DNA from 2 places in the Thalassotalea euphylliae genome. Region 2 is predicted to be linked to the other one. Evidence: predicted binding sites of a transcription regulator. Region 2 holds the regulator's gene; the other holds the start of a gene.
The links. The regulator FNR, encoded in region 2, switches genes on or off when oxygen is low (the NO sensors DNR and NnrR bind a similar motif). The targets are predictions, from matches to a motif close to TTGATCTAGATCAA.
Positions count from the first base shown of each region.

Region 1 (8,245 bases), 3.1 Mb from region 2:
ACGACCCTGAAGCATCAAAATTTCATTCCGCGAACTTTGAAAGGAACGAGTTAAATATACTGGAAGATGCATACAACAACCTGATTGACGAATTGGTGCAGTTTAAAGAAAAGCTTGCGCTAGCACAGACCGACTTGCTGAACGCCAACCAACAGTTAGATGAACAGAACCTGCTGTTGGAACAAGAAGTTGCGAAAAAAACCTCATCTTTGAGTACCAGTATGCTGCGCATGGAGATGCAGCAAAGAGAGTTACTAAAACAACAAGAGCAACTAACAGAAGAAAACCAACGCCGTAAAAAAACAGAGCTAACCTTAACGCAAACCAACCGCGACCTAAAAGACTCCATTATTGAACTAAATAAAGCGCAGGCGCGATTACTTGACGCGGAAAAAATGGCAGTACTTGGTAATTTGTCGGCAGAAGTTTCACACGAAATAAATACGCCTATCGGGGTGAGTATCACTTCGACTAGTTATTTGTCAGATCTGCTCAATAAATTAAAGCGTGATGTCGATGAACAAGTGATCACCAAACGCAGCATGGACGACTTTTTATTAAATGCCGAGCAAAGTATCAATTTATTGCTCAATAACCTGAGCCGTGCCTCTGATTTAATTGCCAGCTATAAACAAGTCGCCGTTGACCAAACCAGCGATAAAATTCGCCCAATTAATATGGCTCAGTATGTTGATGAAGTCATTCAATCGCTACACCCTAAGCTCAAGAAAACGACGCATCGCGTGAAAGTAAACTGCCCTGGAAATATCGATGTTCATGTTCATGCCGGTGCAATTTCGCAAATATTTACAAATTTAATTATCAACTCAATCATTCACGGCTTTGACGGCTTAAACCGCGGCGAAATTCAAATAGATATTAGCTACCAGCAAGAGCGCATTTATATTGATTACCGTGACAATGGCCATGGCGTAAAACCAGAAGCCCTGCCCTATTTGTTTGAACCGTTTTACACCACTAAATCAAGTGAAGGCGGTACAGGTCTTGGCACTCATATTGTCCATAGCCTAGTCACTGACACATTAAATGGGGTGATTCGTGCCGAAAGTGAGCCTAGCCAAGGGCTAGCTTTTCATATTGAATTTAACAATATGAAATAATTCACCTAAAACGACCATTCGAACTGCGTGATTCACGTATTTAATTACGGTATGATCTCGGCCGTTTTCATATTTACCCTAAAAGGATAGCTTTGATGTGGTTTAAAAACCTTTACTTCTTCGCTTTTACGCGCCCATTTAAATGGAGCGAACAAGAACTAGAACAGCATTTAGCGGAGCACCCGTACACACCATGTGCATCGACAGAGCAATCTCACTTTGGTTGGGTAAATGCACTGGGTAAGCATGGCAACACGCTAGTACATGGCGCAAACGGCAATTTTTTAATGTGTGCACGTAAAGAAGAAAAGATTCTGCCTGCACCGGTCATTAAAGAAATGCTTGAAGAGCGCTGCGCTAAGCTTGAAGAAGAGCAAGGGCGAAGTGCAACGAAAAAAGAAAAAGAACAATTTAAAGAAGACATCACCTTTGAGTTACTGCCTCGTGCCTTTAGCCGTTACAGCGACACACACGGTTATGTTTCGCCACAGCACAACATTATCGTGGTTAACTCAAGCTCTCGCGGCAAAGCCGAAGATTTTCTTGCCTTGCTCCGAAAAGTACTAGGTACGCTGCCAGTCACTAGCTTTAGCCCTGACCAAGCGCCAGATGAAGTCATGACAGATTGGATCACCGAGCGCAGCTTAGGAGAAAACTTCCAACTTGGTATGGAAGCTGAATTCAATGCCTTAGGTGATGACGGAGCCGTTGTTCGCGTTAAAAACCAAGACCTGACCAGCGATGAAATCAAAACGCATATTGATGCGGAAAAATACGCGGTAAAAGTTGCCCTAGAGTGGGATGAAGCGATGTCATGTATTCTTTGTGATGACTTGGCGGTGAAACGCTTGAAGTTTTTTGATGTACTTCATGAGCAAAACGACGACATTGATAAAGACGATATCGTTGCACGCCTTGACGCCGATTTTGCGTTAATGTCTGGTGAAATAAATCGTTTTATCACCGATTTGTTAGCGGAGTTTTCGTTAAAAACGACTGACTATCTTGATGACGAAGATAAGTAATATCATTAATTTAAGTTAATAAAACTAGCGTAGCCCCAATGGCTGCGCTGAATGGATTATCCCATTAAAAAAGCCGCATCTGCGGCTTTTTTGATCGTGTTTTAACTGGAATAAACATCTAAGCTATATAAACATTGAGCGGGCACTTTCGTACATTTCGATAAACTCTTCAGTTTTCATAAAGCCTTCATCCGGCATAATGCCTTTCCCCACATAGCTTCTCAGTAAAGCTTCTTGAGTAGACTCATTTTTGAAAATTCCGTGATACACAGCGCCAGCACGTATAAAGTCTAAATAATGTACTTCTGTTGGCAATACCGTTAAATCACTCCAACTTTCCACAAGTTCACTAAACTCTTCAGAAAAGCCCCAAGCTTGAGTTACAGCTGCCCCAATTTTACTACCCAGCTTAACAATCGCCTGCTGCAAGAACGTTGGGTTGGCAAAAACATCAGGGTGATTTTCAGCTTCGGTTAATATCGGTAAAACGCCAATATTATGTACCAGTGCACCAAGCGCTATGGTATCTAGCCCAAGTGACGTGTGTTTGTTGTCTTTTAGATAAAAAGTCATTAAGGCAATGGCCACAGACGTGACATCAATAGTTTTTTGCCATGAGCTTTTCATATGCATAGCGACAATTTCATTTTCAGATACGAAAACTTGCTCAATTGCCATGGCGGTCGCAATACTTTTAATTTCTCGTAAGCCAATTCGGGTAACCGCTTGGTTAACCGTTTCAACTTTAACTGAACGCCCCATTAGTGCGCTGTTAGCGACCTTAAGCATACCAATTGATAATGCCGGGTCTTGAGAGATGATATCGCTCATGCGATTTAAATTAATGTCAGGATCATCAGCCGATTCACGCACTTTTAGTGCAATCTCAGGTAAGGTAGGTAAAACGAGTGCATCATGCTTAATTTTTTCCACTAAAATGGTGTACAGAGCATTTTCCGTAGACATGAATTATCCTTATGTTTTGATATGCTTACCTAAAAAAGTAGCACAATTATCACTATTTCGACGAGTTAATTTTTACCGATTTATTCGGCACTAAACAGCCTGTAAATAGTCACAACTTAACCCAGCGCACAAAACTTGATTTACATCAAACTTTCCTCAAGTAAGTGACTCCCATAGACATATTTAATTGCCGTTTGTTTTTCAGACACTAGAATGTGCGAACTTTTACGTTCCCATAATTTATAGAAGTTGTTATATGTTTAAGCCAGAACTGTTATCACCGGCAGGAAGCCTTAAAAACATGCGTTATGCCTTTGCATACGGTGCGGATGCTGTATATGCAGGCCAACCTAGATATTCTTTACGCGTAAGAAACAACGAATTTAATCACCAAAACTTAGCACAAGGTATTCAAGAAGCCCATCAGCTGGGTAAAAAGTTTTATGTGGTCAACAACATAGCACCTCATAACAGTAAATTGAAAACTTTTATTAAAGACCTTAAGCCTGTCATCGAAATGCAACCCGATGCGATGATTATGTCTGATCCTGGTCTTATCATGATGACCAAAGAAGCATTCCCCGATATGCCATTGCACTTATCGGTGCAAGCGAATGCCGTAAACTGGGCAACTGTGAAGTTCTGGCAGCAGCAAGGCATAGATCGCGTCATTTTATCGAGAGAATTATCGCTTGATGAAATTGAAGAGATTCGTATGCGTTGCCCAGAAATGGAAATTGAAGTTTTCGTACACGGTGCACTTTGCATGGCTTACTCAGGGCGCTGTTTATTATCCGGCTATATGAATAAGCGCGATCCGAATCAAGGTACCTGCACCAATGCTTGTCGTTGGAATTACAACGTACATTCGGCGACACAAACTGAAACAGGTGATGTAATTGCTAGTGCACCGGTAGAGTTTGATCCGCAAGCGGGTAAAGGTTTTGATGATGTCGTACTAATTCAAGAGCAACATAAACCTGATGAATACATGCCTGCATTTGAAGATGAGCATGGCACTTACATCATGAACTCGAAAGATCTACGTGCCGTCGAACATGTAGAGCGACTGGTCAAAATGGGCGTGCATTCGTTAAAAATTGAAGGTCGTACAAAGTCTTTTTATTACTGTGCGCGTACTGCACGTGTTTATAATCAAGCGATATTAGACGCTATGACAGACCAATCCTTTGACCAGCAACTTAACGGCGAGCTTGAGCACTTAGCACATCGCGGTTACACCGCAGGCTTCTTGCAGCGTCATAAGCACACTGAAACACAAAACTATGACTACGGTTATTCGAAAAGTGATACCCAACAGTTTGTTGGTGAAGTGCTTGGCCGTAATGAAGACAATGGCTTAATTGAAATTGAAGTGAAGAACAAATTCTTGGTCGGCGACGAACTCGAGTTAATGACACCTGACGGCTGTCAGACCTTCACTTTAACACACATGGAATCACGCAAAGGTGAAGTTATTCGCGATGCCAAAGGTTCGGGCCATATCGTTAACATTTCGCTCGATACCGAGATGAAACTTGATTTCGGCATTTTAATGCGAAACCTGGACAATGGTGAGACAACTCGTCACCCGTTTTCGCAAAATCAAGCAGCCGATCAATCTGCATAGCTACTGACAGGAGCACCTCATAGTGGCACTGAAGATTTTAGCGAGTTGTATTAACTGTGATATGTGTGAGCCTGAGTGCCCAAACCAAGCGATCGCATTAGGTGAAGAAGTCTACGAAATCGACCCTGCCCGCTGTACTGAGTGTTTAGGGCATTACGATGAACCAACCTGTGTCAAAGTATGCCCTATCGACTGTGTCGTGCCAGACCCTGAGCATGAAGAAACCGAGGAAACCTTGGTGAAAAAGTTTGAGCTTCTATATCAATTGAATTAACGAGTTGAACAATTATGGCGTAGGAAAAAGGTTTATAAATAAGGCGTTATTTTTAGTAACTAGTCGCTCTAATTTCAAAAATAACAACGCAATTTATAAGCGCTTTAACAAGCCAGAATGTTCAAGTGGTTATTGAAATTGATATTGTATCAGCTCGACGTCAAATCAGCGTAAAAGACCTCTATTTACCGCTACTAGAAGTAGTAGCGGTAACCTATCTGGAATTGGCGCTCAATTAGTTCAATTGGTTGATCGAGATAAGCTCGGGCTTGTCGATCAGAGTCAATCCAATTATATTCTGCCAGCATAAAGCTCTTTTTGTTCAAACGGTAGCGGTAAGCCATAGAAATAGCATTGCCATTTTCGTTGTTGTTGTCACCTTGAGTATCATCAAGATCATCAACGTTAAAGTGTTCTAATCGCAGTGCAAGGTGATGGTTTGCCCAAAAATGACGAAGCATCATAAAGCCACTGTCGTAATCATTATTAACGACATCTTCAAACGTTGGTGATGTCATATAGGTGCTACCTTGCATATACTGCCCAATCACTTCCCATTGCTTGGCTAAGCGGTACTTAACCCCGATATGACTAAACTCGGTTGTCCAAGTGTATTGCCCTTGCTTAACAATACCCTCTTGCGCATGGTTATCGTAGTAGCCAATATTAACTCGCAACGCTCTATCATATCGCCATGACGCAGCGACATGGACTCCCCAGCGATCATCCAATTCACGAAATGGATCTGAATCACGCGCTTGCTCATCTAATTCGCCACTTAATGCAGGAAAATAGGGAATGCGGAGTTTTTCGTGTAGCAGTGTTTGGCGACTACCAATTGTCCAGCCATGCCAAGCTAACATAGCGCCTGCTGGGTCGTTATTTTGAAATAACGAAACGGTTGCACCAAACGAATGCGCTGAATCTGTAAATTTGCCTAGCTTCTCAAGGGTTAGTTGTCCGCCAGTACTTCTGAGCTCTTCACCAATCCAGTTGTTAATCGTACTAGAGGTAAGGGTGTATGGGGTAGACCAAGCAGTAGCAATGTTTTCCATACTGATCTGTGGATAAAATATGCCTAATTTAGACTGCCAGCGCCAACCTTTTTCACTAGGTACACCTTTATATGATAAGTAACCTTCGGTAAGGCCAATAGCGTTGTTTCCTCGATCAGCAAAGCCGTTACCGACCAAGGTCAAAGAAACGTTATTTTCCCAATCGACGTGGTATTGAAGCCCTAGCTGACCAACAGCAACACCTGCACCGTCATCAAAACGGAACTTTCCATAATCGCCTTTTAAGTAGCTATTTCCATCTGCGCTACTGTTAACATTGTAAAATCGTAAATCTACAAGTCCTTTTATGGAGGCATCAGCTGCCACAACTGTGCCACTTAGCATTAGTCCTGAAAATGCTAAAACCTTAAAAAGCGATTGATGCATTTAATTTTTCGTTCTGCTTATATGGTATGGGGTATTCTCAATCCATTGCTCAAATACATCAGCGGGTAATGGTTTACTGATGAAATATCCCTGTGCTAATTGGCACCCTTGCGCTTTTAACCACAGCAAGGCTGTTTCGTCTTCAATGCCTTCAGCCACCACAGAAAGCCCCATATTATGTGCAAGTTCTAAAGTTGACCGTACTATTATCTTATCACTTTCATCAGTTGAAAGGTGTTGAACAAATGACCGATCGATCTTTAATTCATGAACGGGCAAATGTTTTAGCTGTGCCAGCGATGAGTAACCCGTACCGTAATCATCTATTGATAGCTTAAAGCCGTGTTCACGCAAGTAACAAAGGATCTCTGTTGCTTTTTGTGCGTCTTCAACCACCGCCTCCTCAGTTACTTCCAAGGTAATTGCGTTGTCACTTAGCTGGTGTTGCTCTTTAAGGCTGATAACATAATCAGGATAAGACTTGTCCATGATATTAGCAGCAGAAATATTGATCGCGATATTGATATCAAAACCCATTTTTTGCCAGCTAACATACTGGCTTACTGCGGCATTCGTCACCCATCGTGTTAACGCATCCATTTGCCCAGTTTTCTCAGCAATGCTAATAAAAGCATCCGGTGGAATCAGCCCTTTCTCTGGGTGCTGCCAACGCACTAAAGCTTCAACATGGCTTATTGTCATATCAGAAAGCCTAAGCTTTGGTTGATAGAATAGCGTTAGTTCATCCTGCTCAATCGCTTGTTTTAAACTATTAGTTAGGAATAAGCGTTCAACAGCATGTTGGTCGAACTGCGGATCGTAGACTTGATAGGCTTGCTTATTCTTTTTGGCATGCTGCAAAGCGACATTAGACTTTTGCAGCAATTCAGTTTCATCGCCGCCATTATGCAATGAAGAAATCGCGACACCAACCGCAAATTGTAAATGCAAGCTTATGTTCTCGTATTGGCAACGAATAGTTAACTGAGCAAGCAATTGTTCAATCAGCGGCTCTACTTCTTGCATATCAGCTAACAATACAAAATTTTCACCGCCAAGATGGAAGCACGAAAGCCCTAACTGTGTTTTAACTATGCGCTCAGCAACTTCATTAATCACCTCGTCCCCAACCTGATAACCCAAGGTATCGGTAATATCTTCTGCGCCCAAGTAGCAAAGCTGGATAACAATAAAATCTTGCTGAGCTTGTTTACGCTTAGCTAATGATTTGAGTAACGAGTTGCGGTTCGGTAAGTGTGAAAGTGAATCGTGGAATGCTTGGAAGCTTATCGTTTGCTCACGAGAAACAATGGCCTCAGTCATATGGTTAAATTCATCAGAGAGCTCTTTAAGCTCTTTACTACCATCAACCGCAACGCTTTTGTCGTAATTCCCTTGTGATATTAATTTCACTTGGCTTACTAGCTGCGTAATCGGTTGGGTTAAGCCACGTGCAATTGCTACTGCGCCAATGACTGAAAGAGCAACTGTCAGTGCAATAAGCAGTGCTAAACGCAACCATTCAACACCGATACTTGCTAACAAGTCTGCTTTTGACTTATAAAGCACAGCATTAATATTGGAATCAACCAACTGCCCTACTAGCACCTCTTCGTGGACATAAGCGCCATCGTCGTTTTTAAGAATATTGTCGATGCTAACTATGCCATCGCTCAATCGCTTGTATTGGTTGGCTGCAATCAGCTCTGAGCTTTCACCATCATTGAGCACAAACGCAATATTAACATCAGTAAGGTTCGCTAAATCTAGGGCGAGGTCTTCATCAA
Region 1 covers NZ_QUOT01000001.1:3,660,049-3,668,293, reverse strand. The annotation lists gene DXX94_RS16015 (sensor histidine kinase) at 1-1,121, shown strand, start outside; gene rdgC (recombination-associated protein RdgC) at 1,217-2,146, shown strand; gene DXX94_RS16005 (HDOD domain-containing protein) at 2,270-3,112, opposite strand; gene trhP (prephenate-dependent tRNA uridine(34) hydroxylase TrhP) at 3,369-4,742, shown strand; gene DXX94_RS15995 (YfhL family 4Fe-4S dicluster ferredoxin) at 4,765-5,016, shown strand; gene DXX94_RS15990 (hypothetical protein) at 5,211-6,458, opposite strand; gene DXX94_RS15985 (bifunctional diguanylate cyclase/phosphodiesterase) at 6,459-8,245, opposite strand, start outside.
Region 1: trhP (prephenate-dependent tRNA uridine(34) hydroxylase TrhP) is a predicted target of FNR. The motif match lies at 3,248-3,261, and genes of this name have one in related genera.

Region 2 (8,245 bases):
TGGTATCTAACGAATTGGTAAGCTCTGTCGCTAAATTGGTAGACGAGACAGTTTCTTTTGAAAAGTCATAAGCTTCGCGTGGCGCGCTGCGATCAATTGGCAGGTTGGCGAAGTCAAATAGCTCAGTATCGGCTAATTGGCTTGGGCTGACATTTTTCAATGATTTAAATATGTTTTCAATGCGACCTGGGGTTTGGGCGTCCCAGCTGCTTAGCAAAGCCTTGATATTTTGGCGTTGCAAGTTTTCTTGAGAGCCACACAAGTTGCATGGAATAATTGGATATTCACGTACTTCTGCAAAGGCAATAAGGTCTTTTTCACGAACATAGCTCAACGGGCGAATAACTGTGTTTCGACCATCGTCTGCACGAAGCTTCGGCGGCATTGCTTTTAGCTTTGCGCCAAAGAACATATTTAAAAATAAGGTTTCCACGATATCATCCATGTGGTGGCCAAGGGCAATCTTAGTTGCACCAATTTGCTCAGCAAACGAATAAAGCGTGCCGCGACGTAAACGCGAGCACAAACCACAAGTGGTTTTACCTTCCGGAACTTTTTGTTTAACAACCGAATAAGTGTCTTTATCGATGATGTAGTAGGGGATATCAAGTGATTCGAAGTAGTCGGGTAAGATGTGTGCTGGAAAGCCCGGTTGCTTTTGATCCAAGTTAACCGCAATCACATCAAAATTGATTGGTGCTGACTTTTTTAAGCTAAGCAAAATATCAAGCATGGCAAACGAATCTTTGCCGCCACTAATTGCCGCCATAACAACGTCGCCTTCTTCGATCATATTGTAATCAGCAATCGCTTTACCGACTTTACTACGAAGTCGCTTCTGCAACTTGTTGGCTTCAAAGATGGCCTTTCTGTTATCTGCTTCAGTCATACCAAAAAACTACTCAAATAATTGGGCGCGTATTATATAGCTAACTGGTATAAAAGATAAGTAAAAATAACCAACAGTAGCATTCTTTTTAGCGACTATTGGTTACGATTTTGTTAATGTTTTTGGTGACTTACCGAACGGTCAGCTTTGTTTTTAATGTTTTAATGTTTTAATATTTTGTTTTATATTCGTTATATCAATCTATGTATGGCTCAGCAGCTAGCTTTGTAGCGGTGAAATATAGCCTGCTGGTTTTAACGCCAAGACATCACAATTCAATCGGTCAATAACATGTTCAGCAGTATTACCAATTAGTGCTGCTGACAATCCGGTACGGCCAATTGTCCCTAAAATGACCAATTCGGCATCAAGCTCTTGCGATAATTCGTCAATAACATCTTCCGGTAGCCCCGCTTTGATATAGGTGTTGGCGGTATCGATGCCGTATTTTTCAGCATGTGTTAGCATTGATTGTTGATGATGCTGCAACATGGTGTCGTTGTATTGGCTGGCATCAAATTCGGGGATTTCGATAGCAATGTTGACCGGAGTGCCAGGAAATGAATTAACCAAATGCACATTAGCGCTAATTAAATCAGCAAGGTGTTTGGCTTCTTCTGTGATGATGCTATTGAGCGATTGGTGCTCATCTTCATCACTACCGACATTGACCGCCGCTAAAATATTGCCGTTTGCCGGCCATGAATGGTCTTTAACCAATAATAATGGACATGGGCATTTACGCAATAAATGCCAGTCAGTTGGTGTGAAAATCACGGATTTGAGTTTGTCGTGTTCGTGCGTACCTTTGATAACAACGTCATAGCCATGCTCTAACACTTGGTCAATAACCGCTTCAAAAGGTCTGTTATGCCAGATCACTTTGATGTCGATGTCTTTTTCAGAAGCGCCTAGCTCCTTTATACGTTCATCAATCCACAACATACGATCATTGATCACAATTTGCCGCATTGATTCACGCTCGTCGCTAGAGAGCATAGTCGTCATTTCGTATGAAAAATCGAAAATGCTCAAAAACGCTGTGATTTTGCCTTGCGTTTTATCAGCAAGCTCAATTGCCCGACTTAAGGCTTTTTGTTCTTCAGTTGTTGGGTCAACTACGACTAAGATTTTTTGATACGTTTCCATGCTCTGTACCTCGCTGATTCAATAGTGTACAAACAGTGTGCTTTTAATGAGCAAATAATTATTTGTTTTAAATCAATAAATAGGCGCTACTAACCAATTACTTTTAGCTTAGTAGGTAAATGCACTGATGCAAGCTTGTTAGCGGTGAAAACGGCTTGTTAAAGGGGAATAAAAATAGAAGTGAAGAAGAAAAAGGAAGGAAATCGCCTTGCTTTACAGCATGGCGACTTCATTTAATCCATCGAGATCATTGATGGTAATTAACTTACCTTCAACAATGATGAGTTCTTGCTTATGAAAACGATTTAGCAAGCGACTAATCGTTTCAACGGTCAAGCCAATGTAGTTTCCAATGTCGCCACGCGTCATTGTTAAGCGGTATTGGCTGGCAGACAAGCCACGGGCTTTATATCGGCTACTTAACGATGATAAAAATGTTGCTAAGCGTTGCTCGGCATTCTTACGATTAAGTAGTGATAGCATATCTTGATCTGCTCGAATCTCGTTACTCATCAGCCTTAAGACTTGGCGTTTAAGCGCTGGCATCGAATTCGAAAGCTCGTCTAGAGTATGGTAGGGGATTTCACAAACCATTGACGTTTCTAATGCTTGTGCAAAGCTCTGGTGCTCGCTGCTGGCTAAGGCGTCGAAACCCAGTAAATCACCAGCTAAGTGGAAGCCAGTAATTTGCTCTTCGCCGTTAGAATCAATGGTAAATGTTTTAAAAGTGCCTGAGCGGATAGCGAATAAAGAATGAAGTGCTTCGCCGTCTTGGAAAATCTTTTCGCCTTTGTGGATAGGGCGCTTGCGGTCGATAATATTATCGAGTGTATCTAACTCCTGCTCGTTAAGGGAAAATGGTAAGCAAAGCTCACTGATACTGCAGTTCTGGCAATGAATATGGTTGTTGCTTGCACAGTGACTAGACATGGCGGAATAACCTTAATATTTCCTTGGAATTACGCTCGGTATAGTATTAAAACATTAGCCTGTAAGCAATAAACAATGTGTATAAACCGTAACAAATCAGACCTGTAGCCAAAACGTTTCTAAATGTTCGATTTTGTAGCATTTTTTTGACCGAAAACACACCAAAGGAAAGTGTAAGCAGTGCCGGTAGAGTGCCAGCACCAAATGCAGCCATAATCAGCGCCCCTTGACTAAAGCTACCACTAGCGAGTGCCCATGTTAGCGTTGAGTAGACTAAGCCACAGGGTAACCAACCCCAAACAGCCCCCAAGCCAAATGCTTTACGTTTGTTATTTACCGGCAAAAAGTGTTTTGCTAACGGTGAGATAAATTGCCAAAGCTTTTTACCGGCTTGCTCAACCTTCGCCAGTAACATAAACCACTGGCCTAAATACAAGCCAAGTAAAATTAGAAAGACGCCTGACAGTAGTCTTAAGCCCGTTAGCGGTACACCGAGGTTTTTTGCCGTGATTGAGCCGGTAAAACCGACAATACCGCCGATTAAACTATAAGAGAGAATACGGCCTAGGTTGTAGCCAACAATCAGTGAGAATTTTTGCTGGTTTTGTCCGGCAGGAATGGCCGACAACAACATACCAGAAACGCCGCCACACATGGCAATACAATGGCCTGCACCGAGCAGGCCAATAATAAATGCCGAAAATAGATCGATGTTCATTAACGCTTATTGCTAGTGTCAGATGATGTGCCAGATGATTGCTCTGAAGCTTCTGTATTAATTACTCCGGTATTCGCTGTCTCATCTTTTAATTTTTCATCATCGAATAAGATGCTTAAACCTTCTTTTTCCAAATCATTAAATTGCTCGGTTTTTACCGCCCAAAAGAACAAGTAAATGCCGACAATAAGCAGGATGATAGCAATCGGAATTAGTACGTAAATTACACTCATTTTTTCAATAATCGCAACGAGTTAGTGATAACCAATATTGAACTGGCTGACATGCCAATTACCGCCATATAAGGCGTAATGTAACCGCAAACGGCTAATGGCAGTACAATAGCATTATAGCCAAATGCCCAGCCATAATTTTGCCAGATAATACGGCGAGTTTTTTGGGCAACATGACGCAATACCGACAATGACGTTAATCGGTTGTTAAGTAAAATTACATCAGCGCCACTTTTTGCGACGTCTGTACCACTGCCCATGGCAATAGAAACGTGTGCTGCGCTAAACACTGGTGTGTCGTTTACACCATCACCGACCATCGCCACAGTATGGCTACTTTGCAGCGATTTTACCTTTTCCATTTTCTCGTGCGCGCTTAGGCTCGAATGTACGTGGTCTATCGGCAGTTGAGAAGCAATTTGTTGGCAGCCCGCACTGCTATCGCCAGAGAGCATATAGGTTGTCATCGCTTTTGCTTTTAGCGCGCTAAGCACACTTTGAGCGTCTTCACGCGCGCTATCGGTGAGATAAATAGCGGCAACTAGCTTGTCGTTAATCATCACAGCAATTTGTGCGTCGTCACAATTTAACTGCTTTGCCTCATTGCTGTCAGTAATTAACCAACTGACTTTACCCAGTGAAATTTTATCGTTACCTACTTGGCCTGTAACACCTAGCCCTGGATGCACTTTAATCTCAGTTGCGTTAATCGCAAAGTCGCGATACTGGGTAAATGCTTTAGCAAGTGGGTGTTGAGAATGCGCTTCCAGCGCAGCTACCAAGGCTAATAGTTGCTGTTTGCTATAGTTTTCATCAAAGCGCTTAAGCTGGGTTACTTGGAACTCACCTTGTGTTAGCGTGCCGGTTTTATCAAACGCGTAGGTGTCAACTTCAGGAATAGTTTCCATCACATGGCCTGATTTGATCATAATGCCATCACGATTAAGGCGTGTAGTGCCGCAAGTGAGCGCGGTTGGCGTGGCAAGCGATAGTGCACAAGGGCAAGTAGCAACCAGCACAGAGAGCGTGATCCAGAATGCTTCACTTGGCATATGTTGCTGCCAGTATAACGCCGTACCGATAGCGGTTAACAAGATAATAGCAACAAAATACTGCGCAATTTTATCGGAAAGTTGGGCAATTTTAGGCTTGTGTGCTTGCGAAGACTCGCTTAATCGGATCAGTTGGCTTAAAAAGGTATCACTACCCGGTTGGACGACATTGGCGACTAGGTTGCCGTCGCCATTAATAGTACCGGCAAATATATTGTCACAAACTTTCTTAGCAACAGGTCGCTGTTCACCAGAAAGCATGGCCTCGTTAAAGTGGCTGTCGCCGTGTTCAATAACACAGTCTGCCGGCACTGTTTCGCCCGGTTTAATCATCACTTTATCGCCAATTGCCAATGACTTAGCAGCAACATATTGTTCTATGTCGTTGACTAGTTTAGTCGCTGTCATTGGCATGAGTTTCAATAAATTGGCAGAGACTTGCGCGGCACGAGAGCGAGCGCGAAACTCTAAAAACTTACCAATGAGCAGTAAAAAGGTGAACATAGAAACAGATTCAAAGTAAACCTCGCCTTGCTGGCTAATAGTCGCCCATGCACTGGCAAAAAAGGCCAGTAGAATGGCGATAGATACGGGCACATCCATTGACAAGCGTTTTGACTTCAATGCATTAATAGCGCCTGTATAAAATGGCAGCGCACCATAGAAAATAATAGGCGTGGTCAGCAGTAAGCTGGTGTAGCGAAGGTACACCAGATTGTGCTCTGACATATCAGAAAACGCGCCGAAATATAAACCAACGGCAATCATCATCACTTGCATCATTAAAATGCCAGAAATGCCTAAGCGTTTAATAAACGTTTTGCTTTGCGCTAAGTTTTGTTGCTCAGCATCGCTCGCTTTAAAGGGCAGGGCATGATAACCAAGTCGTTCAATTTGTTCGATAATCTTGCTGAGCTTAATGTGATCATTTTGCCAATGCACCGACGCACGTTGGGTGGTAGCATTAACCGAAATTTTACTGACGCCACTAATTTGCTCAAGCTTCATTTCAATCAGCCACGCACACGCGGCACAGCTAATGCCATCAACCGTTAATATGGTTTCTCGAGTATTACCAATTTGATGCGTAAATTCATGCTGGAGATTATCATCATCGAGCAGTTGATTTCGTTTCAACTGCTCTGGTACTAGTGCTGTACCTTTGGGCGCATTTTCGGTGCGAAACTTGTAGTAGTCGGTGAGGTTATTTTCAACGATAGTTTCGGCAACCGCCTGACAACCAGCACAACACATGGCTTGTGATTGCTGATCTATCGTCACAAATAGCGAAATACCCTTAGGAATGGGCTCGCCGCAATGAAAGCAAGGATCTGACATGTGTACGTTATTACTGAGCTTGTGCTGGGTTTGGTATTAACTCAATGAATTCTTCTTGTGGTAATGCAACTGTTGCTTGCACTTTCCAGTTGTTTTCAAAAGATGAGAGGGTAACACGCCACTTGCCAGATACTGCATCTTCAAAGCGGTGTCTGAAATCACCATTGCCGTCAGGCGTTAGCGCTAAGTAAAAATCTCTTTCTTCTAGCGTTGGGTGATAGAAATTGGCATTAATTACTGGAAATTCTTTTTCAATGCCGAGTGGGCGAATAACTAATTCATTGTCAGAAAGTTTTAAGCCGAATTTCATGCCAAGTTTTTGAGCAAGCTTAACTTTAGACACCTCAATATTAATTGCCTTACCCTTTTTATAGTAGTCACCTACCACTAAGTCATCGGGGTCGGTGTTTGCAATAATCACGGTAGTGATACCTGCGATCACCGCAGATAAAGGTAGGAAAAAGACTAACCAAGCCCACGGCTCTTTATACCAAGGAGTTTTCATTAATTTATTCTACAGTCTAGTTACGACAAATAAGGGCAATATTGTAGCGTTTTTCATCGTCGGGCTCTACGATTTAATCGAAAATTTAAGATCTGGGTCAATAAAATCTAACCGCACAATTTTATGAGCAACATCTATAAAAAGAGTGACTTAGGTTTGCGAGTAATCTATGTAGCTCTGATGAAAACCTTCTAGTGAAAAACGGGTAGGTGTTGAAAGCCCTTTTAAATAAAAGGTTAGGAGTGTGAGCGTTAATAGGGCATAAAAAAACGCCTTGCTAATTGCTTAGCAAGGCGTTTTTAAAAAGAAACTTGCGTTTATTGATTACTTATTAGATAAGCTGTAAACGTAAGCACTGATAACGTGAATTTTCTCTTCGCCTAGGATATCTAACCAAGCTGGCATTACACCGGCACGGCCATTGCGAATAGATTCTTCAACGGCTTTTTGTGAGCCACCGTATAACCAGATGTTGTCGTTAAGGGCAGGTGCACCAAGTGCGATACCCATAGCATTACTGCCTTGACCTTCTGGACCGTGACATGCTGCACACATTGCGAACTTAGGCGCTGCTTTTGCTGCGTCTTCAGCGTTAACTTCACGGCCACTTAAGCTTAATACGTAAGCTGCCATTTCTTTAACACCTTGCTCACCACCTAGTGCTGATTTCCAAGCCATCATACCGTTAGCCTTACGGCCGTGGATTAATGAGTGCTTGATGTCAGCTGGTGTGCCGCCGTATAACCAATCGTTGTCGGTTAGGTTAGGGAAGCCAGTTGTACCGCGTGCATCAGAGCCGTGACATTGTGCACAGTTTTGTAGGAACAAACGTTGACCTACTTTACGTGCTTCTTCGTCACCCGCTAAGTCTTCAATGTTACGCGCTGCGTATGCTTCAAAGATTGGGCCGTATTTTTCGTCAGCTTGCGCTACTTCACGGTCGTACTGGTTAAGTACACCAGAATCCGATTTTAAGTTAGCAGCAGTTAACGCTTTAGACTCTTCGATGCTCATAATACCTTGGTTAGATGACTTCCAGCCAAAAAGACCTTGCCAGTTACCTAAACCTGGGTAGAAAAGTAAGTAGCCGAAGCCCCAAATGATAGTAATTAGGAAGAATGTAGACCACCACTTAGGAAGTGGATTGTTTAACTCTTCGATACCATCAAATTCGTGTCCCATAGATTCGCCTTCAGGGACACCAGCGAAGTTCTTTAAACACCAGCGTAATAATAGGTAACAACCTACTAACGTTCCTAGTGAAAGAACAGTAATCCAAATACTCCAGAAGCTAGACATTATTTATTAGTCTCCTGTTTGTTTACCTCATCTTTGTGGTCTTCTTCGAAAATAGAGTTCGCTGCTTGGTCAAAAGACGATTTGCGACTCTTGCTGTAAGCCCAGACCACAATGATGATAAAAAGTGCCAAT
Region 2 covers NZ_QUOT01000001.1:566,436-574,680, reverse strand. The annotation lists gene ttcA (tRNA 2-thiocytidine(32) synthetase TtcA) at 1-889, opposite strand, end outside; gene uspE (universal stress protein UspE) at 1,109-2,038, opposite strand; gene fnr (fumarate/nitrate reduction transcriptional regulator Fnr) at 2,252-2,968, opposite strand; gene DXX94_RS02580 (sulfite exporter TauE/SafE family protein) at 3,015-3,686, opposite strand; gene ccoS (cbb3-type cytochrome oxidase assembly protein CcoS) at 3,686-3,919, opposite strand; gene DXX94_RS02570 (heavy metal translocating P-type ATPase) at 3,916-6,309, opposite strand; gene DXX94_RS02565 (FixH family protein) at 6,320-6,814, opposite strand; gene ccoP (cytochrome-c oxidase, cbb3-type subunit III) at 7,139-8,113, opposite strand; gene DXX94_RS02555 (cbb3-type cytochrome oxidase subunit 3) at 8,113-8,245, opposite strand, start outside.